DNA from 4 places in the Streptomyces sp. NPDC016309 genome. Region 3 is predicted to be linked to each of the others. Evidence: riboswitches for the same ligand, from Rfam matches in the RefSeq annotation. Region 3 holds a riboswitch; each other region holds the start of a gene.
The links. A riboswitch is a leader RNA that binds a small molecule or an ion and turns the genes downstream of it on or off. The one in region 3 is predicted to bind cobalamin.
Positions count from the first base shown of each region.

Region 1: linked by a shared signal. The riboswitch ahead of cobN (cobaltochelatase subunit CobN) and the one ahead of ACF068_RS10595 (ABC transporter substrate-binding protein) in region 3 are both predicted to bind cobalamin.
Region 2: linked by a shared signal. The riboswitch ahead of ACF068_RS09850 (energy-coupling factor ABC transporter permease) and the one ahead of ACF068_RS10595 (ABC transporter substrate-binding protein) in region 3 are both predicted to bind cobalamin.
Region 4: linked by a shared signal. The riboswitch ahead of ACF068_RS01665 (ribonucleoside-diphosphate reductase subunit alpha) and the one ahead of ACF068_RS10595 (ABC transporter substrate-binding protein) in region 3 are both predicted to bind cobalamin.

Region 1 is NZ_JBIBSG010000007.1:303,020-310,647, reverse strand. It holds gene ACF068_RS20030 (TerD family protein) at 1-1,124, opposite strand, end outside; gene ACF068_RS20025 (precorrin-2 C(20)-methyltransferase) at 1,396-2,883, opposite strand; gene ACF068_RS20020 (precorrin-8X methylmutase) at 2,880-3,527, opposite strand; gene ACF068_RS20015 (cobalamin biosynthesis protein CobG) at 3,524-4,714, opposite strand; cobalamin riboswitch at 4,721-4,859, shown strand; gene cobN (cobaltochelatase subunit CobN) at 4,893-7,628, shown strand, end outside.
Region 2 is NZ_JBIBSG010000003.1:446,086-453,713, forward strand. It holds gene ACF068_RS09820 (HAD-IC family P-type ATPase) at 1-104, shown strand, start outside; gene ACF068_RS09825 (PadR family transcriptional regulator) at 240-776, opposite strand; gene ACF068_RS09830 (FAD-dependent oxidoreductase) at 803-2,836, opposite strand; gene ACF068_RS09835 (energy-coupling factor ABC transporter ATP-binding protein) at 2,946-3,797, opposite strand; gene cbiQ (cobalt ECF transporter T component CbiQ) at 3,794-4,543, opposite strand; gene ACF068_RS09845 (energy-coupling factor ABC transporter substrate-binding protein) at 4,550-5,002, opposite strand; gene ACF068_RS09850 (energy-coupling factor ABC transporter permease) at 4,999-5,682, opposite strand; cobalamin riboswitch at 5,712-5,944, opposite strand; gene dhaM (dihydroxyacetone kinase phosphoryl donor subunit DhaM) at 5,984-6,385, opposite strand; gene dhaL (dihydroxyacetone kinase subunit DhaL) at 6,382-7,005, opposite strand; gene dhaK (dihydroxyacetone kinase subunit DhaK) at 7,011-7,628, opposite strand, start outside.
Region 3 is NZ_JBIBSG010000003.1:613,765-621,392, reverse strand. It holds gene ACF068_RS10625 (diacylglycerol/lipid kinase family protein) at 1-596, shown strand, start outside; gene ACF068_RS10620 (hypothetical protein) at 922-1,611, shown strand; gene ACF068_RS10615 (TioE family transcriptional regulator) at 1,623-2,369, opposite strand; gene ACF068_RS10610 (erythromycin esterase family protein) at 2,439-3,641, shown strand; gene ACF068_RS10605 (hypothetical protein) at 3,693-4,238, opposite strand; gene ACF068_RS10600 (GlxA family transcriptional regulator) at 4,364-5,371, shown strand; cobalamin riboswitch at 5,368-5,528, shown strand; gene ACF068_RS10595 (ABC transporter substrate-binding protein) at 5,574-6,671, shown strand; gene ACF068_RS10590 (FecCD family ABC transporter permease) at 6,695-7,628, shown strand, end outside.
Region 4 is NZ_JBIBSG010000001.1:375,641-383,268, reverse strand. It holds gene ACF068_RS01680 (helix-turn-helix domain-containing protein) at 1-727, opposite strand, end outside; gene ACF068_RS01675 (hypothetical protein) at 821-1,009, shown strand; gene ACF068_RS01670 (ribonucleotide-diphosphate reductase subunit beta) at 1,023-2,039, opposite strand; gene ACF068_RS01665 (ribonucleoside-diphosphate reductase subunit alpha) at 2,039-4,396, opposite strand; cobalamin riboswitch at 4,535-4,692, opposite strand; gene ACF068_RS01660 (GNAT family N-acetyltransferase) at 4,712-5,215, opposite strand; gene mctP (monocarboxylate uptake permease MctP) at 5,291-6,919, opposite strand; gene ACF068_RS01650 (DUF3311 domain-containing protein) at 6,916-7,194, opposite strand; gene ACF068_RS01645 (GntR family transcriptional regulator) at 7,315-7,628, opposite strand, start outside.

The sequences.
Region 1 (7,628 bases), on a different contig from region 3:
TCGTTGGACAGCGTGATCACGGCCTCGTAACCGCGTCGTGCGGCGATGTCGACGTAGGCCTGTACCTGCTCGGACTTGAGCGGGTTGCCGTTCGTCTTGGTCTCGACGAGGGCGGTCCACAGCTTTCCGGCGCGTTCGACGCGGATGACGCCGTCGGGACGCCTCGGGGAGTCGCCGTGCGGCAGCGACACCTCGGTGAACGTCTCCATTCGTCCCGCCGGTGCGCCGAAGCCGGCGGTGAGGCGCCGGCCGAACTCCGGCACCTGGGCCATCACCGACAGCAGGACCGACGTGGCCCGCGTCTCGCGCTCCCGGTCGCTCTTGAGCGCGGTCACGGGGAAGAGCCGGGCGGTCCGCCAGGACTCGTTCTCGGCGAGGGACTTCTTGACGGTCTTCGGGAGGGTCACCTTCTTCTTCGCGGCGCGTGGCCGGGCGGGCTTCCTGGGCGCGGCCGCTCCCGCCGGGGCGGCCTCGCCGGCCCTGGGCGGCGGGACGTGCGCCGCTTCCCGGACCACGGGCGGCACCGGGCCGCTCACCGTCTCCTCCTTCGGCCCGGCTTCGGGGACGTCCTCCTCCGTGTCGTCCTCGATGTCGACACCGAAGTCCGTCGCCAGGCCGACCAGCCCGGAGTGGTATCCCTGACCCACGGCGCGGAACTTCCACTCACCGGCCCGCCGGTACAGCTCCCCGAAGATGAAGGCGCTCACCACACCGGCGTCGTCGACGGGGAAGCGGACCAGTCCCTCTCCCGCACCGTCGACGAGCGACAGGCACAGGTCGTCCAGCTCACCGAAATGCGCTCCGTCGTACCGGCTGGCGGCCACGATGATCCGCTCGACGTCGGGCGGTACGGCCTCCAGGTCGAAGCTGATCCGGTCCACGCTGCCGTCGGGGGTGGGCGTCTTGCCCAGAAGCTGCACGCTTCCGTCGTCGGCGACCGGGTTGTTGTAGAAGTAGAAGTCGGCGTCGCTGCGCACCTTTCCGGTGCCGTTCAGCAGGAGCACGGACACGTCGGCGTCGCCCTCACCGGTGCTGCTGCTCCAACTCAGCCCCACCGTCACGGAACCGGTGTCCGCACTGAGCGCCGACAGACCGATGTTGGCGCCCTTGACCATCGTGTGCATGCGGCCCCCCAGATGCACAGCCGCCTCGGGACGCACCCCGGCAGCCAGCGGAAAACAGTGTGTGGTGCGTCACACATGTACTGTTCCGGAACCCTAGCGTCCAAGGCCCGGGGTCTGTGCGGAACCGCGAAAAAATGGGTGGCCGTGACATGACGCCCGGTAAGGGCGGCAGGTGGGGGCGGAGGGTACCGGCGGCGGCACCGCGCCGGCATGCCGTGGCGGCGGGAAGGGCGCGGGGGCCGGCGTCGCGGTGACGCCGGCCCCGGCGGGGTTACGCCTCCGGGTACCTGCGGGGGGTCCAGGCGATCGTGGTGCCGTCGGCGCGGCGGACCGCCTGGGTCTGGGAGGAGCCGATGAGGAGCAGGGTCCGCATGTCGACCTCCGCCGGGTCCAGGTCCGCGAGCGGGAGGACGCGGACGGACTCCTCCGGGCCGCCCACGTCGCGGGCGACGACCACCGGGGTGTCGGGGGCCCGGAGTTCCAGGAGGAGTTCGCGGGCCTTGGCGACCTGCCAGGTGCGGCTGGCGGAGCCCGGGTTGTAGAGGGCGAGCACCAGGTCGGCGGCGGCCGCCGCGCGGAGGCGCTCGGCGATGACCTCCCAGGGCTTGAGCCGGTCCGACAGGGAGAGGGTGGCGTAGTCGTGGCCCAGCGGGGCGCCCGCCTTCGCGGCGGCGGCGTTCGCGGCGGTCACGCCGGGCAGGACGCGGACCGGGACGTCCAGGTACGGGTCCTGGGAGGCGACCTCCAGGACGGCCGTGGCCATGGCGAACACGCCCGGGTCGCCGCCCGACACCACCGCCACCCGGCGCCCGCGGCGGGCCAGGTCCAGGGCGAACTCGGCGCGCTCCGACTCGACCTTGTTGTCCGAGCCGTGCCGCTCCTGGCCGGGGCGCACGGGGACCCGGTCCAGGTAGGTGGTGTAGCCCACCAGGTCGGTCGCCGAGGCGAGCGCGCCCCGGGTCTCGGGCGTCAGCCACAGGGGGCCCGCCGGGCCGGTGCCGACGACCACGACCTCGCCCGAGGCGGGCACGGCCGGGCCGGAGTCGACGCGCGACGGGAGCACCGCCACGGAGAAGTAGGGGACCGATCCGGGGTCGACGTCCGCCAGGGCGCCGGTCCGTTCGCCGGCCATCGTGGCCCGCTCCACGTAGTGGGCGTCGTCCAGCCGGCCCGCCCGCTCCAGGGCGCGCCGTACCGTCGGGAACGTCCGGCCCAGCTTCATGACGACGGCCGAGTCGGTGGCCGCCAGGCGGGCCGTCAGTTCCTCCTCCGGCAGCGTGCCGGGGATGATCGTCAGGATCTCCTCCGCCTCGCACAGCGGCTTGCCCAGCCGGGCCGCCGACGCGCTCACCGAGGTGACACCGGGGATGACCTCGGTGTCGTACCGGTCCGCCAGCCGCTTGTGCATGTGCTGGTAGGAGCCGTAGAACAGCGGGTCGCCCTCGGCGAGGACGGCGACCGTGCGGCCCGCGTCCAGGTGGGCGGCCAGCCGCGCCGACGCCTCCTCGTAGAAGTCGTTCAGCGCACCCCGGTACCCGCCCGGGTGGTCCGTCGTCTCGACGGTCAGCGGGTACATCAGGCGTTCCTCGACGTGGTCCTCGCGGATGTGCTCGGCCGCGATGGAACGGGCGATGGAACGGCCGTGGCGGGCGCAGTGGTACGCGATCACGTCGGCGGCCGCGATGGCCTTCACCGCCGCGACCGTCATCAGATTCGGGTCGCCGGGGCCGAGCCCCACGCCGTACAGCTTGCCGCTCATGCCTGGATCTCCGCCTCGTGCGCGATCGCGTTGATCGCCGCCGCCGCCATCGCGCTGCCACCCCGCCGGCCGCGCACCACCAGGTGCTCCAGGCCCGGGAAGGCGGCCAGCGCGTCCTTGGACTCGGCCGCCCCGATGAACCCGACCGGTATGCCGATGACGGCCGCCGGGCGGGGCGCGCCCGCCTCGATCATCTCCAGCAGCCGGAACAGCGCGGTCGGGGCGTTGCCCACCGCGACGACGGACCCTTCGAGCCGGTCGCGCCACAGCTCCATGGCGGCCGCGCTGCGGGTGGTGCCGAGTTCGGCGGCGAGCGCCGGGACGGACGGGTCCGAGAGCGTGCAGACCACGTCGTTGCCGGCGGGCAGCCGCTTGCGCGTGACGCCGCTGGCGACCATCTGCGCGTCGCACAGGATCGGCGCGCCGGCGCGCAGCGCCTCGCGGGCGCGGGCCACCACGTCCGGCGTGTAGGCCAGGTCGCGGACGAGGTCGACCATGCCGCACGCGTGGATCATCCGCACGGCGACCTGGCTGACGTCGGCCGGCAGGCCCGCGAGATCCGCCTCGGCGCGGATCGTGGCAAAGGACTGGCGGTAGATCTCCGCCCCGTCCTTCTCGTAGTCGAACACTCTGCTCTCGCTCATTTCGTCGGTCCTTGTACGGTCGGCTGGTACGCGCCCTCGCCGGTCGCCACCATGTCGGTCCACGCGCCCTGGGGGTGGCCGCAGCGGCGTGCGCAGCCGGACCAGTGGACGGGCAGGGCGCCCTCGCGGGGCCGGGCGTCCGCCCGTACGTCGGAGAGGGACTTGGCGCAGCCGGGGCGCCCGGTGCACGCGGTGACGCCGATCCAGGGGGAGTCGGTACGGGTGATGAACCCGGCCCCGTCCAGGGCGCGCAGCCGCTCGCGGGCCGCCGCCGGGTCGGTGAAGCCGGGCAGGACGAACCCGCGCCACGGGGTGACCCGCACCTCCCCGGCGGGCAGCAGGGCGCGGAACTGGGCGGTGGTCACCCGGCCGAGGCGGGCCAGGACGGACAGCATGCCGTCGCCGGCCGTTCCGGGCGCGGGCGGGGGGCACGTGGGGAACGCCGCGTCCGGTACGGGCTCCGCCGCGACGCCGGCCCGGCGCAGGTGTCCGTCCACGTCCACGTCCTGCCCAGCCGGCAGCTCCCGCACCCGCCAGGCGCCGGTGCCGGCCGCGCGGGCCGCCGCCAGGAACGCCCCGGCCGCCGCGAGCGCGGCGCGGGGCGCGTCGGCGGAGGACACCCGGTGGGTCGTACGCCCCACCCGGACCAGGCCGGTCCCGGCGGGCTCTGCGATCAACGTCACATCGGCGGCCAGGCCCGCCACGTCGCCCCGCCCGTCGTCCACGGCGAACAGGAAGCGGCCGGAGAGCTCCGGCGTCCAGTCCTCGGCGCACAACAGCTCGTCCAGGCGCGCGGCCCACGCCTGCACGCCGGCGCCGGCGAGCGGCGAGACCACCATGTTCCGTACCCGCTCGTGCCGTTCGGACGGCAGCAGTCCGGCGTCCCGCAGCAGGTCCACCAGCCCGAGTCCGCAGCCTTCCCCGAGGCCCCTCAACTCCACGTTGCCGCGCGAGGTGAGGGAGAGGTGCCCGTCGCCCAGGCGGTCCGCCGCGTCGGCCAGCGCCAGGACTTGACGGTGCGTCAGAACGCCGGTGGGGAGGCGGAGCCGGGCCAGCGACCCGTCGTCGGCCCGGTGCAGCCGGAGCGCACCGGGGCACGCGTCACCGCGCTCGCGGACACGGTCCCGTATGTGCGCTTCACCCCGGTCCTGGGGATTTGGTGAGCTGGGCGGCATGGCGGCGAGCATACGCGCAGCCTCTACTATGCAGACGGCACAGGGTCCCAGGGCCCTAGGGAGGAAGCCCGGTGAGAATCCGGCGCGGTCCCGCCACTGTGAGTCCGGCCGGAAACCGGACGAGTCAGGAACTCCCGCCGTCCTACGACCACCCGGGGCGCGGACACCCCGAGGAAGGCCTGCGCACGTCATGACGCACGCGACCACGCCCGAGACGGCGCCCGCCCCGGCGCCCGCCACGACGATCCTGCTGCTGTCGCACTCCGACACCGACCTGCTCAGCGCCCGCGCGGCCGGCGGCCCCGTCGCGTACCGGTTCGCCAACCCCGCCCGGCTCCCGATGGACGACCTCCCGGGCCTCCTCGACGGGGCCGACCTCGTCGTCGTACGCCTCCTCGGCGGCATCCGCGCCTGGGAGGACGGCCTCCAGGCGCTGCGCGCGACCGGCAAGCCGCTGGTCGTCCTCACCGGCGAACAGGCCCCCGACGCCCAGCTCATGGAGACCTCCACCGTCCCGATCGGCATCGCGGCCGAGGCGCACGCCTACCTCGCCCACGGCGGTCCGGACAACCTGGAGCAGCTCGCCCGCTTCCTCTCCGACACCGTCCTGCTCACCGGCCACGGCTTCGAGCCCCCGGCCGCCGCCCCCACCTGGGGCCCCCTGGAGCGCACCGCGCGCGCCACCACCGGCCCCGTGGTCGCCGTGCTCTACTACCGCGCCCACCACATGAGCGGCAACACCGCCTTCGTCTCCACCCTCTGCGACGCCATCGAGGACGCCGGCGGCCAGGCCCTCCCGCTGTACGTGGCCTCGCTGCGCGCCCCCGAGCCGGAGCTGCTGGAGAGCCTGCGCACGGCCGACGCGGTCGTCACCACCGTCCTCGCCGCCGGCGGCACCAAGCCCGCCGAGGCCCAGGCGGGCGGCGACGAGGAGGCCTGGGACGCCGGCGCCCTCGCCGCCCTGGACGTGCCGATCCTCCAGGCCCTGTGCCTGACCGGCTCGCGGGCCGCCTGGGAGGAGAACGACGAGGGCCTCTCCCCGCTCGACGCCGCCAGCCAGGTCGCCGTCCCCGAGTTCGACGGCCGCCTCATCACCGTGCCGTTCTCGTTCAAGGAGATCGACGCCGACGGCCTGCCCGCGTACGTCGCCGACGCCGAGCGCGCCGCCCGCGTCGCCGGGATCGCCGTCCGGCACGCCCGGCTGCGGCACATCCCGAACGCCGACAAGCGCCTGGCGCTGGTCCTCTCCGCGTACCCCACCAAGCACTCCCGCATCGGCAACGCCGTCGGCCTCGACACCCCCGCCTCCGCCGTGGCACTGCTGCGCCGGCTCCGCGAGGAGGGCTACGACTTCGGCGCCGAGGACGTCCCGGGCCTCGCGTCCGGCGACGGCGACGAGCTGATCTACGCCCTGATCGAGGCCGGCGGCCACGACCAGGACTGGCTCACCGAGGAGCAGCTCGCCAAGAACCCGGTCCGCATCCCGGCCGCCGACTACAAGCGCTGGTACGCCGCCCTGCCGGCGGAGCTGCGCGAGCAGGTCGAGCGGCACTGGGGCCCGCCGCCCGGCGAGATGTTCCTGGACCGCTCCCGCAACCCGGAGGGCGACATCGTCCTCGCCGCCCTGCGGCGCGGGAACCTCCTCATCCTGATCCAGCCGCCGCGCGGCTTCGGCGAGAACCCGATCGCGATCTACCACGACCCGGACCTGCCGCCGTCGCACCACTACCTGGCCGCCTACCGCTGGATCGCCGCCCGCGCCGAGGACGGCGGCTTCGGCGCCGACGCGATGGTCCACCTCGGCAAGCACGGCAACCTGGAGTGGCTGCCCGGCAAGAACGCCGGCCTGTCCGCCGCCTGCGGCCCCGACGCGGCCCTCGGCGACATCCCGCTGGTCTACCCGTTCCTGGTCAACGACCCGGGCGAGGGCACCCAGGCCAAGCGCCGCGTGCACGCCACGCTCGTCGACCACCTGGTGCCGCCGATGGCCCGCGCCGAGTCGTACGGCGACATCACCCGCCTGGAGCAGTTGCTCGACGAGTACGCGCAGATCTCCTCCATGGACCCGTCCAAGCTGCCGGCCATCCGCGCCCAGATCTGGACGCTCATCCAGGCCGCCAAGCTCGACCACGACCTCGGTCTGGAGGACCGCCCGGACGACGACGGGTTCGACGACTTCCTGCTGCACGTCGACGGCTGGCTGTGCGAGGTCAAGGACGCCCAGATCCGTGACGGGCTGCACGTCCTCGGCGGCGCCCCCACCGGCCCCGAGCGGGTCAACCTGGTCCTGTCCATCCTCCGCGCCCGCCAGATCTGGGGCGGCACCCAGTCCCTGCCCGGCCTCCGCGAGGCCCTCGGCCTGGACGAGTCCGCCGCCACCCGCACCGGCGCCGACGAGGCCGAGGCCAAGGCCCGCGCCCTGGTGGAGGCCATGGAGGCCGCCGACTGGAACCCGGCCGCCGTCGCCACGGTCGCCGAGGGCTACGACGACGCCGTCGCCGCCGTCCTCGACTTCGCCGCCCGCCAGGTCGTCCCGCGCCTCGCCGCCACCACCGACGAGCTGGACCACGCCGTGCACGCCCTGAACGGCGGGTTCGTCCCGGCCGGACCGTCCGGCTCGCCGCTGCGCGGCCTGGTCAACGTCCTGCCGACCGGCCGCAACTTCTACTCCGTCGACCCCAAGGCCGTCCCCTCCCGCCTCGCGTGGGAGACGGGCCAGGCGCTCGCCGAGTCGCTGCTGACCCGCTACCGCGACGACAACGGCGCGTGGCCCGACTCCGTCGGCCTGTCCCTGTGGGGCACCAGCGCCATGCGCACCGCCGGCGACGACGTCGCCGAGGCCCTCGCGCTCCTCGGCGTCCGCCCCGTCTGGGACGACGCCTCCCGCCGCGTCACCGGCCTGGAGGCGATCCCGCTCGCCGAGCTG
Region 2 (7,628 bases), 170 kb from region 3:
CGCTGCCGCTGGGCGTGGCCGGCCACGAGGGCTCCACGGTCCTGGTCGGCCTCAACGGCCTGCGCCTGCTGCGCGAAGCCGCCTGGCGGAAGGCCCTGTCGTAGGCCCTGGCGCAGGGGCCGGCGGTCGAAGCCGATCGGGCAGCGGGTGGTCGCGCGGCCCCGGACGCCCGGCCGGGGCGGGGCCGGCCGGGGCGGGGCGGCGGGGGACGGGTGTGCGGCGGGCCCGGGCCGGGGCCGTCAGCGGTCGCGGTCGAACTCCGCCAGCGCCTCCGTCAGCCACGCCGTCCAGAACCGCTCCAGCTCGATCCCGCCGCGCAGCACCAGGTGCCGCAGCCGGTCCGCCTCGGAGTCGCGCTCCGGCGGGAACTGCCGCTCCTCCATGCCCAGGTAGTCCTCCAACTGGGCCCGGTGCAGGGCCAGGTGGCGGCGCAGCTCGTCCGCGAGGCCCTCCGTCCCCACCACCGCCGCGGCCCGCAGCCGCAGCAGCAGGGCGTCCCGGATCGGCTTGGGGTCCTCGGTGCGCCGTACCCAGTCCGTCAACTCCGCCCGGCCCGCGGGCAGCACCTCGTACTCCTTCTTCTGCCCCCGGGACACCACCGGGGCGGGCAGGGCCCGGATGTGCCCCGCCTGCTCCAGCTTCCCCAGCTCGCGGTAGATCTGCTGGTGCGTGGCCGACCAGAAGTAGCCGATCGACCGGTCGAAGCGGCGGGTCAGTTCCAGACCCGAGGACGGCTTCTCGAGCAGGGCGGTGAGGATCGCGTGCGGCAGTGACATGACCGCATCCTAAGGACGCGGCACCGTCACAGGGTCGCCGCCAGCCGCGTCCCCTGGTCGATGGCGCGCTTGGCGTCGAGCTCCGCCGCCACGTCCGCGCCGCCGATCAGGTGCACCGGCACCCCGGCCGCCGCCAGTTCGTCGAACAGCTCGCGCCTCGGCTCCTGCCCCGTGCAGAGCACCACCGTGTCGACCGGCACGGTACGGGACTCACCGTCCACGGTGATGTGCAGGCCCTCGTCGTCGATCCGGTCGTACGACGCGCCCGCGACCATGGTCACGCCCCGGTGCTTGAGCTCGGTGCGGTGGATCCACCCGGTCGTCTTGCCCAGCCCCGCGCCGACCTTGGACGTCTTGCGCTGGAGCAGGTGCACCGTGCGCGGCGGCTTCGGCCGCTCCGGCGCGCGCAGCCCGCCGCGCCCCGCGTACGCGGTGTCGACGCCCCACTGGCGGAAGTAGGTCTCGGCGTCCTGGCTCGCGCCCTCGCCGCCGTCCGTGAGGAACTCGGCCACGTCGAAACCGATGCCGCCCGCCCCGATGATCGCCACGTGCTCGCCGACCGGCGCCCCGTCCCGCAGGACGTCCAGGTAGCTGACCACGCTCGGGTGGTCCACGCCCTCGATGGCGGGCGTGCGCGGGGTGACGCCGGTCGCGACGACCACCTCGTCGTACCCGGCGAGCAGTTCGGCGGTGGCGTACGTGCCCAGCTTCACGTCCACGCCGCGCAGTTCGAGCTGCGTGCGGAAGTAGCGCAGCGTCTCGTCGAACTCCTCCTTGCCCGGCACCCGCTTGGCGATGTTGAGCTGTCCGCCGACCTCGTCCGCGGCGTCGAACAGCGTCACCTCGTGGCCGCGTTCGGCGGCCGCCACCGAGCAGGCGAGCCCGGCCGGCCCGGCGCCGACGACGGCGATCCGCTTGCGCAGCCGGGTGGGGGAGAGGACCAGCTCGGTCTCGTGGCAGGCGCGCGGGTTGACCAGGCAGGAGGTGATCTTCCCGCTGAAGGTGTGGTCCAGGCAGGCCTGGTTGCAGCCGATGCAGGTGTTGATGGTCTCCGGCCGCCCGTCCGCGGCCTTGGCCACGAACTCCGGGTCGGCGAGGAAGGGCCGGGCCATGGAGACCATGTCCGCGCGCCCCTCCGCCAGGATCCTCTCGGCGACCTCCGGGGTGTTGACGCGGTTGCTGGTGATCAGCGGGATGGACACCGAGCCCATCAGCTTCTTGGTGACCCAGGTGTACGCGCCGCGCGGCACCGAGGTCGCGATGGTGGGGATCCGGGCCTCGTGCCAGCCGATGCCCGTGTTGATCATCGTCGCACCGGCGGCCTCGATCTCCCGGGCGAGCGCGACGACCTCCTCCAGGGTCGAGCCGCCCGGCACCAGGTCCAGCATGGAGAGCCGGTAGATCAGGATGAAGTCCTCGCCGAGGCGCTCACGCGTGCGGCGGACGATCTCCAGCGGGAAGCGGACGCGGTTCTCGTACGACCCGCCCCAGCGGTCCTCGCGCCGGTTCGTCGCGGCGGCGATGAACTCGTTGATCAGGTAGCCCTCGGAGCCCATGATCTCGACGCCGTCGTACCCGGCCGACCTGGCGAGCTCCGCGGCCCGTACGTAGTCCTCGATCGTCCGCTCGACCTCGGCGTCGGTGAGCTCGTTCGGCACGAAGGGGCTGATCGGCGCCTGGAGGGCGCTCGGCGCGACCAGGTCGCGGTGGTAGGCGTACCGCCCGAAGTGCAGGATCTGCATCGCGATCCGCCCGCCGGCCGCGTGCACCGCGTCCGTCACGACCCGGTGCTGCGCGGCCTCCTCCTCGGTGGTGAGCCTGGCCCCGCCCTCGTACGGCCGGCCCGCGTCGTTGGGCGCGATGCCACCGGTGACGATCAGCCCGACGCCGCCGCGGGCGCGCTCGGCGTAGAAGGCGGCCATGCGGGCGAAGCCGTTCTCCGCCTCCTCCAGCCCGACGTGCATGGACCCCATGAGCACCCGGTTGGGCAGGGTGGTGAACCCCAGGTCCAGGGGGCTGAGCAGGTGCGGGTACGGGGCCGGGGCCGGGGTCGCAGTCATGGGGGCGCCTCCTCGCGCGATGTCGTCGCCCCAGTTGTAGACGACCCCGGGGGCCTTGTGCAACAAGTTGCATAAGGATCGGGGCGTGACCTCCGCTACGTACCGCCGCCTACGCGCCGCCCGGGACCGCGGCCGCCGCCCAGTCCTCCAGCTCCTCCGGGGTGCGCGGGCCCGGCTCCTGTGCCCCCAGCAGGCCCCGCTCCCGCAGCACCCGCGCCACCGCCATCCCCCACGGGCGGCGCAGCCGGGCCGCGTCCAGCAGGGCCTGGTCGGCCAGCAGCTCCGCCGCCGGACCGGTGCGCAGCCCGTCCGGGGTGAGGACCGCCGCGTCGTCGGCCCAGCGCAGCGCCAGGTCCACGTCGTGCGTCGCCATCACGACCGTGGTCCCGGAGGCGCGCAACCGGTCCAGGACGGCCAGCAGCCGCTCCTGGCCGTGCGGGTCCAGACCGGCCGTCGGCTCGTCGAGGACCAGCACCCGGGGCCGCATGGCCACCGCGCCCGCGATCGCGGCCCGCTTGCGCTGCCCGTACGACAGCAGGTGCGTCGGCCGGTCCTCCAGCGCCGCGATGTCCAGCGCCTCCAGCGCCTCCCGCACCCGCTCGCGCACCTCCGCCTCCGGCACGCCCAGGTTCAGCGGCCCGAACGACACGTCCTGGCCCACGGACGCCGCGAACAACTGGTCGTCCGGGTCCTGCACCACGAGCTGCACCGTCGTCCGCAGCCGGGTCAGCCCCGCCCTGTCGTACGACACGTCGCGCCCCTCCAGGCGCAACCGGCCGCTCGCGCACCGCAGGCCACCGCTCAGCAGCCGCAGCATCGTCGTCTTGCCGCCCCCGTTGCGGCCCAGCAACGCGATGGAGCGCTTTTCCGGCACGGCGAAGTCGACGCCCTCGAGCACGGCGGGACCGTCCTCGTAGGCGTATCCCGCACCGACGAGTTCCACGACGGCGGGAGCATTCATGGCAGGAACCTCTCGAGTACGAAGGTGGCGACGACGAGCCCGGCGAGCAGCACGCCCGTCGCGGCGAGGAAGCGCCCGGACACCGCCGTGGGCGGCACCAGCACCCGCAGCGTGCCGTCGTAGCCCCGCCCGGCCAGCCCCGTCTGGAGCCGCGCCGCCCGGTCGAAGGCGCGCACGAACGCGGTCGCGCCCAGGCCCGCCAGGGAGCGCCAGGTGGCCGCCCGGCTCGTCAGCCCGAGCCGCGCCGCCTGCGCCTCCCGGATCCGCCGGACCGCGTCCAGCAGCAGGAAGCTGATCCGGTACATCACCAGCGCCACGTCGACGACCGGCGCCGGGACGCCCGCCCGGACCAGCCGGGGCAGCACGTCGGACACCGGGGTGGTGAACGCGAACAGCAGCACGCCCATCGAGGCCGCCGACGTGCGCAGCAGCAGTCGCCCGGCGTGCGCCGGCCCGTCGGGCGCGAGCGTGACGAACCCCTCCGCCCCGCCAACCTGGAACAGCAGGGGCAGCGCGCCCGTCACACAGAAGCCGAGCGGGACGCGCCACGCCCGCCACAGCCGGCGCGGCGGGACCCCGGCCGGGCCGAGCAGCACCACGAGGGTCGCGGCGGCGACCAGCGCGGCCCCCGGCCACGGCGGCAGGCACACGGCCAGCAGCGTCAGGCCGAAGCCCAGCGCGGCCTTCTCGCACGGATGGCGGCGGCGCCAGCGACTGCTGTGCGCCGCCGCGTCGATCGGCAGCACCGGCGGTTACGCCGGCGTCCGCGGCGCGTCGGCCCCGGAGCCACCCGCGCCGACCGCGTCGGCCGGTGCCGCGTCCGGGGTGCCGGGAGTGCCCGGGGTGTCCGGGGTACCCGGGGTGTCCGCCGCCGGGGCGTCCCCGCCGGGGGACCCCGCCCGTGCCCGGGCCTCGCCCTGCCGGCGGCCGCGCCGCAGACCGAAGTAGTAGGCCAGTACACCGGCGCCCAGGGCGGCCTGGAGCGAGAACAGCGCCGACTCGATCTCGCCGGACGGCGGCTCGTACAGCGGGGTGAACCACGGCTCGTAGTCCGGGTGGGACTCGGTGATCGCCGTCTCCGCCTGCCCGTCGGCGCCCGTGAACGGCTCCTCCTTGTGGTCGCCCATGCCCAGGGCCAGCGGCAGGACGGCCAGCGCGACCACGACGAGCAGCAGCAGCGAGTTGATCCTGGCGTTACGGCTCATCGGGCCACGGCCTCCTTGTTCGCGGACACGACGCCGAGCCGTGCCAGATCACCCTTGCTGGACTGCATCAGCAGCCGCATCACCAGCACGGTGAGCAGCCCCTCGCTGACCGCCAGCGGAACCTGAGTGATCGCGAAGATGCCGCCGAACTTGGCCAGCGCGCCGGCCACCCCGCTGCTGGGGTCCGGGAACGCCAGCGCGAGCTGCACGCTGGTGACGCAGTACGTGGACAGGTCGGCGACGAAGGCCCCGAAGAACACGCTCACCATCAGCGGCACCTCGAAACGGCGCAGCAGCCGGTACGTCCCGTAGCCGGCCCACGGACCGACGATCGCCATGGAGAACGCGTTGGCGCCCAGGGTCGTCAGGCCGCCGTGGGCCAGCAACAGCGCCTGGAACAGCAGCGTGATGGTGCCCAGCACCGCCATGATCGGCGGCCGGAACAGGATCGCGCCCAGCCCCGTGCCGGTCGGGTGGGAGCAACTGCCCGTCACGGAGGGCAGTTTCAGGGCGGACAGCACAAACGTGAAGGCGCCGGACGCACCGAGCAGAAGGGTCGATTCCGGATTGGCCTTGACCTCACGGGTCAGGGCCCTGACCCCGTGGACGACGAAGGGGGCGGCCGCGACGCTCCAGGCGGCCGCGTGCACGGGGGGCAGATAGCCCTCGGCGATATGCATATGGAAGGAGACCCTCTCCAGCACCTCGTGGATGGACAACGCGCCCTGGCCGGTCTCCTGGCTGACGGGTCATGCCGCCGCGGCTCCGCCTTCCCGGACGACGCGGTTCCCCGCGACGTTCCAGTGGCTTCCCGAGGTGGTCCCCGGGAGTGGAGCCGGACTTCCCGATCACAGTGGCGAGGGCCGCACCGGTACCGCACCGGTTTCCCGTACACCAAGGCCCTGCGACAGTAGTGCGTTGACCAGGTACATCACAAGCCGCGCGTCGGCGCACGGCCCGGCTCCACCCGCGGGGCACACCTCATTCCTTGCGGTAGCCGTACGCCTCGGACGCCGCCGCCACCACCGCGTCCAGGTCACCGCCCGCCGACGCGGTGACCACCGCCGCCACGGCCCCCTCCACGAACGGCGCGTCCACCAGCCGGGTGCCCTCGGGCAGCTCGTCCCCCTCCGCGAGCAGGGCCTTCACCGTCAGGACGGCGCTTCCCAGGTCCACCAGGACGGCCACCCCCGCACCGCCGTCGACCGCCGTCGCCGCCCGCGTGATCAGCTCCGCGCTGGTGCCGAGCCCCCCGTCCGGGGTGCCGCCCGCGGCCGCCACCGGCGCGGTGCCGCCGCCGGCCAGGCCCCGCGCCAGCTCGGCCACGGAGGACGCCACCGCCGCGCTGTGCGAGACCAGGACCACACCCACCTGCCCGCTCACCGGCCGCCCCGCTCCGCCCCCGCCTCGGCGAGCGCCGCGAACAGCAGGGCGGAGGACGTCGCCCCCGGGTCCTGGTGCCCCTCGCTGCGCTCACCCAGGTAACTGGCCCTGCCCTTGCGGGCCCGCATCGGCACGGTCCCCAGGGCGCCCCGGTCCGCCGCCTCCGCCGCCGCCGGGAGCGACTCGCCGAGCGACTCGGCCAGTGCCTCGACGGCCGGCTCCAGCGCGTCCAGCATCGTCTTGTCCCCGGCCTTCGCCCCGCCGAGCTGCGCCACCGCCGCCACGCCCACCCGCAGCGCCTCGGCCAGTTGCACCGGCGCCACCTCGGCGGCGTCGCCCAGAGCCTTGCCCGTGCGCCGCAGCAGCGTCCCGTACAACGGCCCCGACGCGCCGCCGACCGTGGAGATGAGCTGCCGCCCGGCGAGGGTGAGCACGGCCCCCGGTGTCCCGGGCCGCTCGTCCTCCAGGGCCGTGACCACCGCGGCGAAACCGCGTCGCAGATTGGCGCCGTGGTCGGCGTCGCCGATCGCCGCGTCCAGCTCGGTGAGCCGGCCGGCCTCCCGGTCCACGGCGGCCGCCGCCCCGGTCAGCCAGCGCCGGAAGAAGTCCGCGTCGAGCACGCCCCTCACCGTCCCCAGCGGAGCGCGGCGGTCCGCACCGGCGCGTCCCACAGTCGCAGCAGTTCCTCGTCGGCCCGGCACAGGGTCACGGAGCACCCGGCCATGTCGAGCGAGGTCACGTAGTTGCCGACGAGCGTACGGGCCACGGGAACGCCCCGCTCGCCCAGCACGCGCTGGACCTCGGCGTTGAACCCGTACAGCTCCAGCAGCGGTGTCGCCCCCATGCCGTTGACCAGCACCAGCACCGGACCGCCGGGCCGCAGGTCCTCCAGGACGGCGTCGACCGCGAAGTCGGCGATCTCGCGGGAGGTCATCATGGGCCGCCGCTCCCGGCCCGGCTCGCCGTGGATGCCGATGCCCAGCTCCAGTTCGCCCGGCGGCAGGTCGAACGTGGGGCTGCCCTTCGCGGGGGTGGTGCAGGCGCTGAGCGCCACCCCGAAACTGCGCGCGCTCGCGTTCACCCGGCGGGCGATCGCCTCCACCCGCTCCAGCGGCGCACCCTCCTCGGCCGCCGCTCCGGCGATCTTCTCCACGAACAGCGTGGCCCCCGTCCCGCGCCGTCCGGCGGTGAACGTGCTGTCGGCGACGGCCACGTCGTCGTCCACGACGACCTTCGCCACCTG
Region 3 (7,628 bases):
CCTTCGTGAACAACGTGTCCTTCGGTGTCTACGGGACGGTCGTGCAGAGCCCCGCCTACCGGGACGACAAGGTCGGCACGGCGCTGGAGCTGCTGCCCGATCTGCTGACCCGGCAGAGCGGTCCGAGGCTCACCGCCCGCGCCGGGGACACCACGCTCACCGACCCGCAGGCGGTGCTGGTGAGCAACAACCCCTACCGGCGGGGCGATGCGACCGGGCTGGGCCGCCGTGAGCGGCTGGACTCCGGTGTCCTCGGCGTCCTGGGCCTCCGGGTGGACAGCGCGGCGGAGGCCGCCGGTCTGCTGCTCGACCCGGAGGCGAGCGGGCTGACGGTGCTGACAGCCCGTGAGGTGGTCGTCGACGCCGACCACCCGGCCGTCGACGCGGGCATCGACGGGGAGGCCTTCGTCCTGCCCGCCCCGGTCCACTGCCGCGTCGCGCCCAGGGCACTGCGGGTCCGGGTACCGCGGGTGCGGCCCGGTGTGCCGCAGGCCCCGCCCCCGCTCGACTGGCGCAGGCTGCGCAAGCTGGCCGCCGCGGTGGGCCGCACCGCGGTCACCCGCCGCCCCACCGCCGGACCCGGCCGCCCCGCCTAGCCGCCCCGCCTAGCCCTCCCACCGCGGGGCTCTGGCAGCGGGCCCCGGGCGACGGTCCGGGGCGCGGGTCCCGGGCGTGGGTCCGGGGCGCGGGTCCCGGTCCGGGCACGGGCCCCGGTCCGGGCACGGGTCCCGGTCCGGGCACGGGCCCCGGTCCGGGCACGGGCCCCGGTCCGGGCACGGGCCCCGGTCCGGGCACGGGTTTCTGGCGAGGGAGGCGCCGGGCGGGGTGGTGCCGGTGGTGAATCGGTTCCTCTGGTCCCGCGCGGGCGGGGTCCCCCGTATCGGGCCACGCGGAGCGGGCGCTGCCGGTAGCGTCGGTGGCGTGCGGACGCGGGAAGGGGCGGAGATGCTCACGGTGGTGGGTTTTCGGCTGGGGAACGGCACCCGGCACGCGACGGTGGTGGTGACGGAGTCGGGGCGGCTGCACCGGGCCCACGGCCCGTACGGCGCCGTCGGCCGGGCCTCCCGCCCGGACCGGCCGGTCGGCCAGAACGCCGTCCACCGGCAGATGGGCCAGCTACGGAGCCTGCGCACCCGCTACATGGCCAGGGGGTACGTACACGAGCTGGTCCCCGGCGCGTGCGTACGGCTCGATCTGGAGGAACCGGCGTCGCAGCCCGCCCCCGGCAAGCGCCACGACCGGGAACCTCCCTGGCCGGCGCTGTTCCGGGCGTTCGACGGCGCCGCGCCCGCCGCGTCGCGCGACGGCCTGGAGCGGGCCATCGACGACTTCTACACCACCATCGGCGCGCCGTTCCTGCCCCGGCGCCCCGACCGCCCGGCCATCGCCCGCCCCGCGGCGCGGCTGCCGCTGCGGGTGGCGGCCCTGCGGCGCGTCCTGGCCGGCGGCTCGGCCGTCAGCTCCTCGCCCCGCCTGGCCGTCGGCTACACCGTCACCGCCGACCACGTCCGACTGCACGTGGGCCGGGCCGGCGAGAGCCTTCCCCGCCAGGACGTGGTGGAACTGCACGCGGCGCTCAGCGCCTGGCTGCATCTGAACACCGCCAACTGACGCCCCGCGCGTCACCTTTCCCCCATGTCGTGTTCGCCGAGGTACGCGTGCAGTGCGGCGGCCCCCGCCAGCATGGCGCGCCCACGGGCGGACAGCCGGGCGCGCCAGTCGCCCAGCGCGGCCTCCAGCGGCTCCAGTCCGCCGGCCGTCCGCACCTGGGCGATCAAGGGGGCGATCCGCTCCAGCGGGTGACCGCCCCGCCGGAGCTGGTGGGCCAGCCGGGCGTCCCGTACGTCGGCCTCGTCGTAGACGCGGTAGCCGGTCACGGGGTCGCGGCGCGGGCGCACCAGCCCCGCCCGCTCCCATTTCCGCAGCGTCGCCGGGCGGATGCCGAGCTCGGCGGCCAGCGGGCCGATGAAGGTGCCACCCGGCACCCGCGCCACCGGGCGGCGCGCGGGCGTCCCGGGGGACGCCAGGTCACGGAGGGCCTGCTCCACGGCCTGGAGGGTGCGCCGGTCCTCCAGCAGCAGCGCGTGGCTCTCGTCGATCAGGCGCAACGCCTCCTCGTCGGCGCCCTCGTTGACCGCCCGCATGACGGCCGCCGCCGTCCGGTGGCCGTGGCCGGGCACCAGGGCGAGGAACGCGCGCAGGGCCCGCGCGTGCAGCGCGGTGTAGGTGCGGTAGCCGTTCGGGGTCCGGTCGGCGGGCGGAAGGATGCCGGCCTCCTCGTAGTTGCGCACCGCCTGGGTGGACAGACCGTGCCGACGTGCCAGGTCTACCGGCCTGAGCCGACCCTCTGTTTGAGACTTTTCCCCCATGCCCGCCCCGCTTTTCCGCCCTCGTACGGCCAAAGTTTCCACCGAAGGTTCAACGATACCGTTGAAGGCATGGCTACCGACCTCACGAACGCCGTCCATGCCGTCGACGCCGCGTCCGTCATGAAGCTGCTCCCCGCCCGGCCACGGCTGCTGGCCTTGGGAGAACCCACCCACGGAGAGGAGACCCTGCTGGAGGTGCGCAACGAACTCTTCCTGCAACTGGTCGAGGAGGAGGGCTACCGGACCGTCGCGATCGAGACCGACTGTCTGCGGGGGCTGGTCGTGGACGACCACCTCACCCGGGGCACGGGCACCCTCGACGACGTCATGGAGCACGGATTCAGCCACGGCTGGGGCGCCTACGCGGGCAACCGCGAGCTGGTACGCCGCCTGCGGGCCCACAACGAGGGCCGGCCCCCGTCCGAGCGGGTCCGCTTCGCCGGCTTCGACGGCCCCCTGGAGATCGCCGCCGCCGCCGGCCCCCGCCGCGCGCTCACCGCGCTGCACCACTATCTGGCGGCATGGGTGGAGCCGGACCTGCTGCCCTGCACCATGCCGACGCTGGACCGGCTGCTCGGCCCCGACGACCGGTGGACCGAGCCGGCCGCGATGAGGGACCCGGCCCGGTCGGTGGGACGGTCGGCCGAGGCCGGGGAACTGCGCCTCCTCGCCGACGACCTGGTGGCGCTGCTCGACGCGCAGACGCCGCACCTGATCGCGGCGACCTCGCGGGACGACTGGGACCGGGCACGTCTGCACGGTCGCACCGCCACCGGGCTGCTGGGCTACCACCACTGGATGGCCGACCCCTCGCCGAGCCGTCCGACCCGGCTGGTCGCCCAGCGGGACCGGATGATGGCCCACAATCTCCTCGCCCTCGCGGAACGCGGGCCCACCCTGGTGCACGCCCACAACTCCCACCTCCAGCGCCGGAAGAGCTCGATGCGGATGGGCGGCGCGCCCCTGGAGTGGTGGGGCGCCGGCGCCCTGGCCGGCGCGCGGCTCGGCGCGGAGTACGCCTTCGTGGCAACGGCCCTCGGCACGATCCGGCACCAGGGTGTGGACGCTCCGCCGCCGGACACCGTCGAGGGACTGCTGTACGGGCTGCCGGGCGACCGTTGCGTCGTCGACACCGCACAACTAACCACCGCCCTCGGGGACACGCCTCCCGCGCCCCGCGTGTCACCGTGGTTCGGTTACGCCCCCCTCGACCCGGCACACGTGTCCGACCCGGACGCGCTCGTGTTCGTGAAGGACATGGCACGGAGGTAGGACGAGCACCGCGCACGCGTCGTGAGCCCGGCATGATCGGCCGGACACGACCTAGGCCAGCAGGACGATCGCCACCGCGCCCAGCACGTCGACCACACAGCACCATTCCGACCAGGCGCGGGGGACGACCCGGCCGGTCCGGTGGTGCGCGAAGTCCCAGACGCCGTGGGCCAGCCAGCCGGCGGCGACGACGTACAGACCGAGGGTGCCGTCGACGGCGAGCGCGGCCGCGCTCACGGCCGTGAAGCCGGCCAGGCCGGTGAGCTGGAGGGCCAGGACGCCCGACGGCCGGCGCAACTCCCCACGCACCACGCCGAAGACCAGGTAGCACGGGACCATGACGGCGAGGAGGCCCGCCAGCACTTCCCGGGGCGGTACACCGTCGCCGAAGGTGGCCACCACCACGGCGACCGCCAGGAGGGTGGGCCACCGGTGGCCGAGGGCCCGCAGCGCACCGGACGCACCGCCCCCACGCCGGACGCCCGTCGTGCCCGGCGTGTCCGTGGCGCGCCGGGAGATCGGCGCCGGGCCGGCGCGTCCGGCCGGCGTGGGGCCCGTGCCGTGGTCACGGCCGGGCCGCGTGGAGCGGATCGTCATGGCGTCTCCCGGGAGCGAAGGGGCGGTCCGTCCACTGTCCGGCACGCTCCGGCCGGATCGCACCGCGCGGCGGCACCGATGTCCGTGGCCTTGGGGTACCGGTCCTTCCGGCATAGGGTCGGCCCATGGGGGAACGGCTCACGGGGCGCCGCCCCGCGACGGAACGGCTGATGGTGGTCGTCGGCTACGAGGCGACCGAGCTGCTGGACATCGCGTGCGTGACCACCGGGCTGGCCATGGCCAACCGGGTCGGTGCGCCGGACCCGCCGTACCGGGTGCGGGTGGCCGGCCCGGGCGGCGGGCCGGTCGTCTGCGACTCGGGGCTGAGCCTCAGTTGCCAGGAGTCGCTCGAACGGCTCGTGGGACCGCTGGACACCCTGATCGTGTCGGGCGGTTCGGGTTTCGAGCGGGCGGCCGCCGATCCCCGGCTCGTGGGGCACGTCCGCCGGCTGGCGGAGGTGAGCCGGCGGGTGGCGTCGGTGTGCACCGGAGCGGGCGTCCTGGCCGCGGCCGGGCTGCTGGACGGCCGGCGCGCCACCACCCACTGGCGGTTCGCGTCCCGGATCGCCGCCCGGCACCCCGAGGTCACGGTGGACCCCACGCCCATCTACGTACGCGACGGGAACGTGTACACCGCGGCGGGCGTCACCAGCGCGCTGGACCTGACGCTGGCCTTCATCGAGGAGGACCACGGCCCCGAACTGGCCCGCCAGGTCGCCCGCGATCTGGTGGTGTATCTGCAACGGCCCGGCAACCAGGCGCAGATGAGCCTGTTCACCGCCGCTCCCCCGCCCCGCAACGCGCTGGTGCGCACCCTCGTCGAGTACGTCACCGCCCACCCGGGCGGCGACCTGCGCACGGTGACACTGGCCCGCCGCGCCGGGGTGACGCCACGTCACCTCACGCGGCTGTTCACGGACCACCTCGGGCAGGCACCAGGGCGGTACGTCCGGCTGGCCCGCGTCGAGGCCGCCGCCCATCTGCTGGCGTCGACCACCCTGCCGATGGCGGGCGTGGCGGCCCGGTGCGGCTTCGGCACCGCCGAAGCGCTCCGCCAGGCGTTCACCGGCCGGTACGGGATCTCGCCCTCGCGCTACCGGGCCACCCGGAACCCGCGCTCGTCCGCCCCGTAGGATCGTCCGGTCATCACCGCGACGGGAGACAGGAAGCCGGTGCGAATCCGGCACGGTCCCGCCACTGTGACCGGGGAGTGGACCCCTCGAGGAGGCCACGCACACCGCGCGGGAAGGCCGGGGGAACGTCGATCCGGGAGTCAGGACACTGGCCTGTCGCGGGCCCGATCCAAAGGAGCGCGGACTCCTCAGGAGGCTTCACGTGGACGACGGCACGCACCGTCCCTTTTCTCCCTTCCCGTCCCTGCCGCCCACCCGTCGGCCCGTGCCGCGGCCCCGCGTCCCGGAGCCCCGCCGCGCCCCGCGGTGGCGGGCGGCGGCCGTGGCCCTCTCCACCGTCCTGACCGCCGCCCTGCTGAACGGGTGCGGCGCCGGCGCACAGGGCGGCGACGGCGGCCGGCGCACCACGGCCACCTCCGTGCGGGGCTTCCCCGTCACGGTCGACAACTGCGGCGTCAGCACCACGTACGACGAACCACCCTCCCGGGTGGTCACCATCCACCAGCACCCCGCCGAACTGATGCTCGCCCTCGGGCTGAAGGACCGGATGGCCGGCACCGCCTTCCCCGACTCGGCCGTCCTGCCCGCGTACCGGAAGGACTTCGAGGCCGTCCCGCGACTGGCCGACAAGGAGCCGTCCTTCGAGACCGTCCTGGAGGCCGAGCCCGACTTCGTGTACGGCGGCTACGGCAGCGCGTTCGCCGAGAACGAGGGGCGGTCCCGCAAGGCGTTCGCCGACGCCGGCATCGACACGTACCTCAACCGCGAGTACTGCGGCAAGGACCGGGTGTCGATGGACGACACCTACGACGAGATCCGCACCATCGGCACCATCTTCGGAGTGCCGGAACGGGCCGACGCCCTGATCGCGGGGCTGAAGCGGCGCATCCGTGCCACCGGCGAGGCGGTCGAGGGCGCGCCGGCGGTGCCGGTGTTCGTCTACGACAGCGGGGACAAGTCCGCGTTCACCGCGGGCGGCAAGGGCCTGGGCAGCGAGATCATCCGCCTGGCCGGCGGACGCAACGTGTTCGCGGATCTGGACGCCGTGTTCGGTGACGTGTCCTGGGAGCAGGTGGTCGCCCGCCGGCCCGAGGTGATCGCGATCTACGACTACCGCGGCTCGGGGAGCGTGGAGCAGAAGAAGCGGTACCTGCTCTCGCAGCCGGCGCTGGCCGATGTGCCCGCCGTCAAGAACCGGCGGTTCGTGGTCCTGCCGCTCACCGCGACCCTCGTCGGTGTGCGTCCTCCGTACGCCGTCGAGGACCTGGCCCGCGCCCTGCACCCCGAGCGCTTCCGGTGACGGCCGCCGCGCCGGCCCGTGCCGTGACGGGCGCGCCGGCCCGCGCGCCGAGGGGACGGAGGGCGTTCGCGAGTTCGCTGGTGGTGCTCGGTGTGCTCCTGCTGCTGTCGGTGACGGCGGGGCTGGCCATCGGTTCGGTGCGCGTACCGCCCGGGGAGGTGTGGGGCATCGTGGCGCACGCCCTGGGGGCCGGACCCGAGGAGCCGGCGTGGTCCCGTGCGCGCGAGACGATCGTGCTGGACGTACGGGCACCCCGCGTCCTCCTCGGGGCGGTGACCGGCGCCGGGCTGTCGGTGGTGGGCACGGCCATGCAGGCCCTGGTGCGCAATCCGCTGGCGGAGCCGTACCTGCTGGGCGTGTCCTCCGGGGCGTCCCTCGGCGCGGTGGCCGTGATCGTGTCGGGCGCCGGTCTCTTCGGGGCGGTGTCGCTGTCGGTGTCGGCGTTCGCCGGGGCCCTGGTGACCTTGCTGCTCGTGTACACCACGGCCCGCGCCGGGGGGCGGATCACATCGGTCCGGCTGGTGCTGGCGGGCGTGGCGGTCGCCTCGGTCCTCACCGCGGTGACGGATCTGCTGCTGCTGACCGCCGACCGGGGCAACCAGGCGCGGGAGGTCCTCGCCTGGACGCTCGGGGGGCTCGGTGGGGTCCGCTGGGCGACGTTGTGGTTGCCGGCGGCGGCGTTGCTGCTGGGTATCGGGGTGCTGCTGGTGCAGGCGCGTTCGCTGAACCTGCTGCTGGCGGGCGAGGAGGCCGCCACCACCATGGGGCTGGACGTGCCGCGTTTCCGGGTCCGGATGTTCGTCCTGTTGTCCCTCGTCACCGGTGTCCTGGTCGCGGCGACCGGACCGATCGGTTTCGTGGGGCTGATGCTGCCGCACGTGGTGCGTCTGTTCGTCGGGGGCGACCACCGGCGGGTGCTGCCGACCGCGGCGCTGGCGGGAGCGGTGTTCCTCGTCT
Region 4 (7,628 bases), on a different contig from region 3:
GCGGGGACATGTGGGCCCGCGCCGCCAGCTGCTCCACGGTGATCTCCCGGTCCAGGTGCCGCTCCATCCAGTCCAGGACGTCCCCGACCGTGTCGCAGCGGGTGCGCGGCAGGGGCCGGTCGACGTACTGGGCCTGGCCGCCGGCCCGGTGCGGGGGCACCACCATGCGGCGGGCGATGGTGTTGGCCACCTCGTGCCCGTACTCCTGGCGCACCAGGTGCAGACAGGCGTCGACTCCGGCGGCCGTACCCGCCGAGGTGATGACCGGGCCGTCGTCGACGTACAGCACGTCGGGGTCCACCAGCGCCCGCGGGTGGCGCCGGGCCAGCTCGGCCGCGTGCCGCCAGTGCGTCGTGCAGCGGCGGCCGTCGAGCAGCCCGGCCGCGCCCAGCACGAAGGCGCCGGTGCAGACGGACAGCACCCGCGCCCCGCGGTCGACGGCGTCGCGCAGGGCCGCGAGCAGGGGCTCGGGGTAGGGGCGCTGCGCATAGCGGCCGCCCGCGGGAACCGCGACCAGGTCCGCCTCCGCCAGCCGTTCGAGACCGTGCTCCGTCCCGATCGTGAAACCGGCGTGCGTGCGCAGCCGGGGGCCCTCGGCGGACACCACGGCGAAGTCGTGGACGGGCAGCCCGTCGTCGCTCCGGTCGAGGCCGAAGACCTCGCAGACCACCCCGAGTTCGAAGGGGTTCACGCCGTCCAGCAGGACGGCCGCCACATTCCTCAGCATGCGACGAGCATGGCACGGCCCTGGCAGTAATTCGATGGTCGGTGACAGTCCTGCCACTGATCTTTTCCCGCCGCGAGGACGACAGTGGAAGACATGACAACGGTCCTGAACGCCTTCGTCCCCGTCGCCCTCTTCGTCCTTCTCGCCCTGCCCTCGCTCGTCGGGCACGCCCGGGAGCGCGCCGTCGACCGCCAGTTGCGCGGGCCGCGGCGCCCGGCGGACACCCGTCGCCGCGGACCCTCACCCGGGCCCGCGGCGACGCTCGGCGCACGACCGGTCTGATCGACAAGACCTCCTAGAAGTCCTCGTCGAGGTCGACCGAGCCCTCCACCGCCACCTGGTAGGCGGACGGGCGGCGCTCGAAGAAGTTCGTCAGCTCCTGGACGCCCTGGAGCTCCATGAAGGAGAACGGGTTCTCCGAGCCGTACACCGGGGCGAAGCCCAGACGCGTCAGGCGCTGGTCGGCCACGCACTCCAGGTACTGCCGCATCGACTCGGTGTTCATGCCCGGCAGGCCGTCACCGCACAGGTCGCGGCCGAACTGGAGCTCCGCCTCGACGGCCTCCCGCAGCATGTCGGTGACCTGCTGCTGGAGCGCATCGTCGAAGAGGTCCGGCTCCTCCTTGCGGACGGTGTCCACGACCTCGAACGCGAAGTTCATGTGCATCGTCTCGTCGCGGAACACCCAGTTGGTGCCGGTCGCCAGGCCGTGCAGCAGACCGCGCGAGCGGAACCAGTACACGTACGCGAAGGCGCCGTAGAAGAACAGACCCTCGATGCAGGCGGCGAAGCAGATCAGGTTCAGCAGGAAGCGGCGCCGGTCGGCCTTCGTCTCCAGCCGCTCGATCTTCTCCACCGAGTCCATCCAGCGGAAGCAGAACTGCGCCTTCTCCCGGATGGAGGGGATGTTCTCCACGGCGTCGAACGCCGCCGCCCGGTCCTTCGGATCGGGCAGGTAGGTGTCCAGCAGCGTCAGGTAGAACTGGACGTGCACGGCCTCCTCGAAGAGCTGCCGCGACAGGTACAGCCGCGCCTCGGGGGAGTTGATGTGCTTGTACAGCGTCAGCACCAGGTTGTTCGCCACGATCGAGTCACCGGTCGCGAAGAACGCGACCAGCCGGCCGATCAGGTGCTGCTCACCGGGCGTCAGCTTGGCGAGGTCCGCCACGTCGGAGTGGAGGTCGACCTCCTCCACCGTCCAGGTGTTCTTGATGGCGTCCCGGTAGCGCTCGTAGAAGTCCGGGTAGCGCATCGGGCGGAGGGTCAGTTCGAAACCCGGGTCGAGCAGGTTCTTCTCGGGGGAAGCGGACATCACTGGCAGGCCTCGCAGGACTCGGGGTTCTCAAGGGAGCAGGCGACCGCGTCCTCCGGGGTCACCTGCGCGGGGACGGGGACGGACGCCCGGGCCGCGCGGGCGATCCGGGTCGCCGGGCGCGAGCGCAGGTAGTACGTCGTCTTCAGGCCCTGCTTCCAGGCGTACGCGTACATCGACGACAGCTTGCCGATGGTCGGCGTCTCCAGGAACAGGTTCAGCGACTGCGACTGGTCCAGGAACGGCGTACGGGCCGCCGCCATGTCGATCAGGCCGCGCTGCGGGATCTCCCACGCCGTCCGGTACAGCTCGCGCACCTCGGCCGGGATCCAGGTGAAGCCCTGGACCGAGCCGCTGGACTCGCGCAGCGCCTCACGGGTCTTCGCGTCCCACACGCCGAGCCGCTTCAGCTCGGCCACCAGGTAGGAGTTGACCTGGAGGAACTCGCCCGACAGCGTCTCGCGCTTGAACAGGTTGGACACCTGCGGCTCGATGCACTCGTACACGCCCGCGATCGAGGCGATCGTCGCCGTCGGCGCGATGGCCAGCAGCAGCGAGTTGCGCATGCCGACCTCGGCGATGCGGGCGCGCAGCGCCTCCCACCGCTCCGGCCAGTTCAGCTCGACGTCGTAGTGGTCGGGGTGCAGCACCCCGCGCGCGGTACGGGTCTTCTTCCAGGCCGGCAGCGGGCCGTTGCGCTCGGCGAGGTCGGCGGACGCCTCGTACGCGGCCAGCATGATCCGCTCGGCGATACGCGTCGACAGGGCCCTGGCCGCGGGCGAGTCGAACGGCAGCCCGAGCTGGAAGAACACGTCCTGGAGGCCCATCGCGCCCAGGCCCACCGGCCGCCACTTCGCGTTGGAGCGCCCGGCCTGCTCGGTCGGGTAGAAGTTGATGTCGACGACCCGGTCCAGGAACGTGACGGCCGTGCGGACGGTCGCGTCCAGCCGCTCCCAGTCGAGGTCGCCGCCGCTGACGAACGCGCCGAGGTTCACCGAGCCCAGGTTGCAGACGGCGGTCTCCCCGTCGTCCGTGACCTCCAGGATCTCGGTGCACAGGTTCGAGGAGTGGACCGTGTGGCCCGGCTGCGCCGTCTGGTTGGCCGTGCGGTTGGAGGCGTCCTTGAACGTCATCCAGCCGTTGCCGGTCTGCGCCAGGGTCCGCATCATCCGGCCGTACAGGTCCCGGGCGGGCATGGTCTTGCGGGCCAGGCCCTTCGCTTCGGCGGCGCGGTAGGCGGCGTCGAACGCCTCGCCCCACAGGTCGACCAGTTCCGGCACGTCGGCCGGCGAGAACAGCGACCACTCGGCGTCGGCGTCGACCCGGCGCATGAACTCGTCGGGGACCCAGTGCGCCAGGTTCAGGTTGTGGGTGCGCCGGGCGTCCTCACCGGTGTTGTCCCGAAGCTCCAGGAACTCCTCGATGTCGGCGTGCCACGTCTCCAGGTACACCGCCGCCGCGCCCTTGCGCCGCCCGCCCTGGTTCACTGCCGCCACCGAGGCGTCCAGCGTCTTCAGGAACGGCACGATGCCGTTGGAGTGCCCGTTGGTGCCCCGGATCAGCGAACCGCGCGCCCGGATGCGGGAGTACGACAGGCCGATGCCGCCCGCGTGCTTCGACAGCCGCGCGACCTGGTGGTAGCGGTCGTAGATGGAGTCCAGCTCGTCCAGCGGGGAGTCCAGCAGGTAGCACGAGGACATCTGCGGGTGTCGCGTGCCGGAGTTGAACAGCGTGGGGGAGGAGGGCAGGTAGTCCAGCCGGCTCATCAGCCCGTACAGCGCCGCGACCTCGTCCAGGGCGCGCACCGAGTCGTCCTCGGCGAGGCCCGCCGCCACCCGCAGCATGAAGTGCTGGGGCGTCTCGATCACCTTGCGGGTGAGCGGGTGGCGGAGCAGGTAGCGCGAGTACAGCGTCCGCAGCCCGAAGTAGCCGAACCGGTCGTCCCCGGCCGGGTCGACCAGCGCGTCCATCCGGTCCGCGTGGAGCGAGACGAACGCGGCCGTGCGGTCCGCGATCAGGCCCTCCCGGTGCCCGACGGCCACCGACGCCGAGAACGCCACCGCGCCCTGCCCCGCCGCCTCCTCCGCGATGGTCCGGGCCAGCAGCCGCGCCGCGAGCCGGGAGTACGCCGGGTCCTCGGCGATCAGACCGGCGGCCGCCTCGGTGGCGAGCTCCCGGAGCTCCGCCTCGTCGGACCCGGCGTGCCGGCCGCGCAGCGCGGCGGCGGCGACCCGGCCGGGGTCGGTGTCGGGCAGATCGGCGGTGAGGTCGGTCAGGGTCCGCAGCAGTACGGTCCCGGGTCCGTCGTTTCCGTCGCTCTCGATCGCTGAAACCGGATCGGCTGGCGCGATGGTCACGTGGGGGCTCTCCCTCGCTCGGCTCGGGGCCACCGGCGGCGCGGGCAGGGGAGCGGGCACGCCCGGGTACGGGGGCGCAGGGCACCGCGTCCACCGGCCCACTCCGCGAGGCCCGGACGTCTGGGCACCCGGGCCGGACGGTCCGGGCGCGCTGTCGGCAGGTCTTCGGACTCGTACGTACCCAGAGGCACACCAACACACCGTTGCGGGACAGTTCCGGAATTGCACCGGATTCCCCTGCGGCGACAGCGAGGACGAGCATACATGTGGGGGGCGCCGATTGAGGCACCCCCCACATGTTGTGTCGACCGGGGCTCAGAGTTCCACGGCGTAGGTGCGGAGCGTGACGCCCGGAGCGGCCTGCCAGTCCCGTTCCGGGGTCCGGTCGAACCCCAGCCGCTCACAGATCCGGTGCGCCGCCCGCATGGACTGCCACGAGGACACCACCAGCCGCCGGCACCCCTCCACCTCCCGCGCCCGCTCCACGCACGCCCGTACGAGCGCCTCGCCCGCGCCGCGCCGCCGGGCCGCCCGCGCCACCGCCAGCATCCGGAACTCCGCCTCCCCGTCCCGCGCGTGCCCGCCCCACGGACCGCCGCCCCGGGGGACGAACGTCACGCCCCCGAGCACCCGTTCGTCCTCCGCGACCGCGACCAGCACCTCGGCCCGCGCGGCGCGCCCGGCCACGTCCCGCAGCTCGATCAGGTACTCGTCGCTCTCCCCGAAGGCCAGCAACCCGTCGCCGAGGTAGGCCTGGGCCGTGACGTCGGCGAGCGTCTCGTGTTCTTCCGGCCGTACCGCCCTGATGGTGATGTCCATGGGGCCAGAGTGCACAACGAACGGGCCGCCGTGCCCCCACCGGGGGAGGCACGACGGCCCTCGTACGCGGATGGGTCAGTGCCCGGCGCCCGCCGTGGCCGGAGGGAGCTCCACCTTCACGCCCGGGTCGCCCGCGTCGGCCGTGTAGTCCCCGGGGGACGTCTCGTCGACGCCGTCCGGCGCGTTGGTCGCCCGGAGCACGAACGTCAGGACCACCACGACCAGGGCGTTGAGGACGAACGCCGTCAGACCGATGTAGCCGATCTCGCCGATGCCCGGGATCTCGGCGGACGAGCCGCCGAAGTGCTTCTGGGTCGGGCTGGCGACGCCGTACGCCGCCGCCGTGCCGTAGACCATGCCGACCGCCCAGCCGGCCAGCAGCGCCCAGCGGTGGAACCACCGGGTGAACAGGCCGCCCACCAGCGCCGGCAGGGTCTGGAGGATCCAGATGCCGCCGAGGAGCTGGAAGTTGATGGCGACCGTCTTGTCCATGGTGAGCACGAAGGCCAGCGCGCCCACCTTGACCAGCAGCGACACCAGCTTGGACACCTTGGTCTCCTGCTCCGGCGTGGCGTCCGGCTTCAGGAAGTCCTTGTAGATGTTGCGGGTGAACAGGTTGGCGGCGGCGATCGACATGATGGCCGCCGGGACCAGCGCGCCGATGCCGATGGCCGCGAAGGCGACGCCCGTGAACCAGTCCGGGAACATGTCCTCGAACAGCTGCGGGATGGCGAGCTGGCCGTTCTGCACCTTCACGCCGGCCGCGATCGCCATGAAGCCCAGCAGGGCCAGCAGGCCCAGCATCAGCGAGTACAGCGGCAGGATGGTGGTGTTGCGGCGGATCACGTCACGGCTGCGCGAGGACAGCGTCGCCGTGATGGAGTGCGGGTACATGAACAGCGCCAGCGCCGAGCCGAGCGCGAGCGTCGCGTACCCCCACTGGCCCATCTCCCCGGGCACCAGCGCGCCGCGCGGCTTGTCGGTCGCCGGGTTGATCTGCGCGTAGGCCTCGCCCGCCTTGCTGAAGATCTCGTCGAAGCCGCCGAGCTTGATGGGGATGTAGATGATCGCCACCGCGATGACGATGTAGATGAGCGTGTCCTTGACGAAGGCGATCATCGCCGGCGCCCGCAGCCCGGAGGAGTAGGTGTACGCCGCGAGGACACCGAAGGCGATGAGCAGCGGCAGGTCCTTGACGAACCAGTGGGTGGTCTCGCCACCGCCCACGCCCATCACGTCGAGCACCGCCTGGATGCCGACGAGCTGGAGCGCGATGTACGGCATGGTGGCGAGGATGCCGGTCACGGCCACCGCCAGCGACAGGCCCTTCGAGCCGAACCGTCCCCGGACGAAGTCGGAGGTGGTGACGTACCCGTGCTTGTGGGACACCGACCACAGGCGCGGCAGGAAGGTGAAGATCAGCGGGTAGACGAGGATCGTGTAGGGGACGGCGAAGAAGCCGGCCGCGCCGGCCGCGTAGATCGCCGCCGGGACGGCGACGAAGGTGTACGCCGTGTAGAGGTCGCCGCCCAGCAGGAACCAGGTGATCCAGGTGCCGAACGAGCGGCCGCCCAGGCCCCATTCGTCGAGGCTGTGCTCGTTCTCGGCCTTGCGCCAGCGCGAGGCCATGAAGCCCATGACCGTGACGGCCAGGAAGAAGAAGATGAAGACGGCGAGCGCGACGCCGTTCACGCCGTCGTTCACCGCGACGCACCCCCCTGGGCGGAGGGGGCCGAGGACCCGCGCGCCGCCGCGCGGGCCCGCTGGTCACGGTGCCAGAGCTGGTACGCGACCATCGTCAGCACGGTCGATATGACGACCCAGGCCATCTGGTACCAGTAGAAGAACGGGATCCCGGCGAGGGTCGGCTCGACCTTCGCGTACGAGCCGACCCACAGCATCGCCACGAAGGGCGCGAACAGACAGAGCGCCACCACCACCCGCACCGGGGTGATTGCTGGTTGTTTCTCCTGTGTCATACGGCGACTCCGTCCCCTCGCTGATCACATGGCGTAATGCGCACGCAATCTAGGGGACCGGTCCGCCGCGCGGAACCCCGGTCCGGATAACGGACGGGTCTCGTAAGGATCTCGGTGGCGTCAGCCGTTGGGCCGCTTGAGACGGGCCACGAACTTGTACCGGTCGCCCCGGTACACCGAGCGCACCCATTCCACCGGTTCGCCGTTCTCGTCCAGCGAGTGCCGGGAGAGCATCAGCATCGGCAGGCCCACGTCGGTCCCGAGCAGGCCCGCCTCCCGGGGCGTCGCCAGGGAGGTCTCGATGGTCTCCTCCGCCTCGGCGAGGTGGACGTCGTACACCTCGGCCAGCGCCGTGTAGAGCGAGGTGTACTTGACCAGCGACCGCCGCAGCGCCGGGAAGCGCTTGGCCGACAGGTGGGTCGTCTCGATGGCCA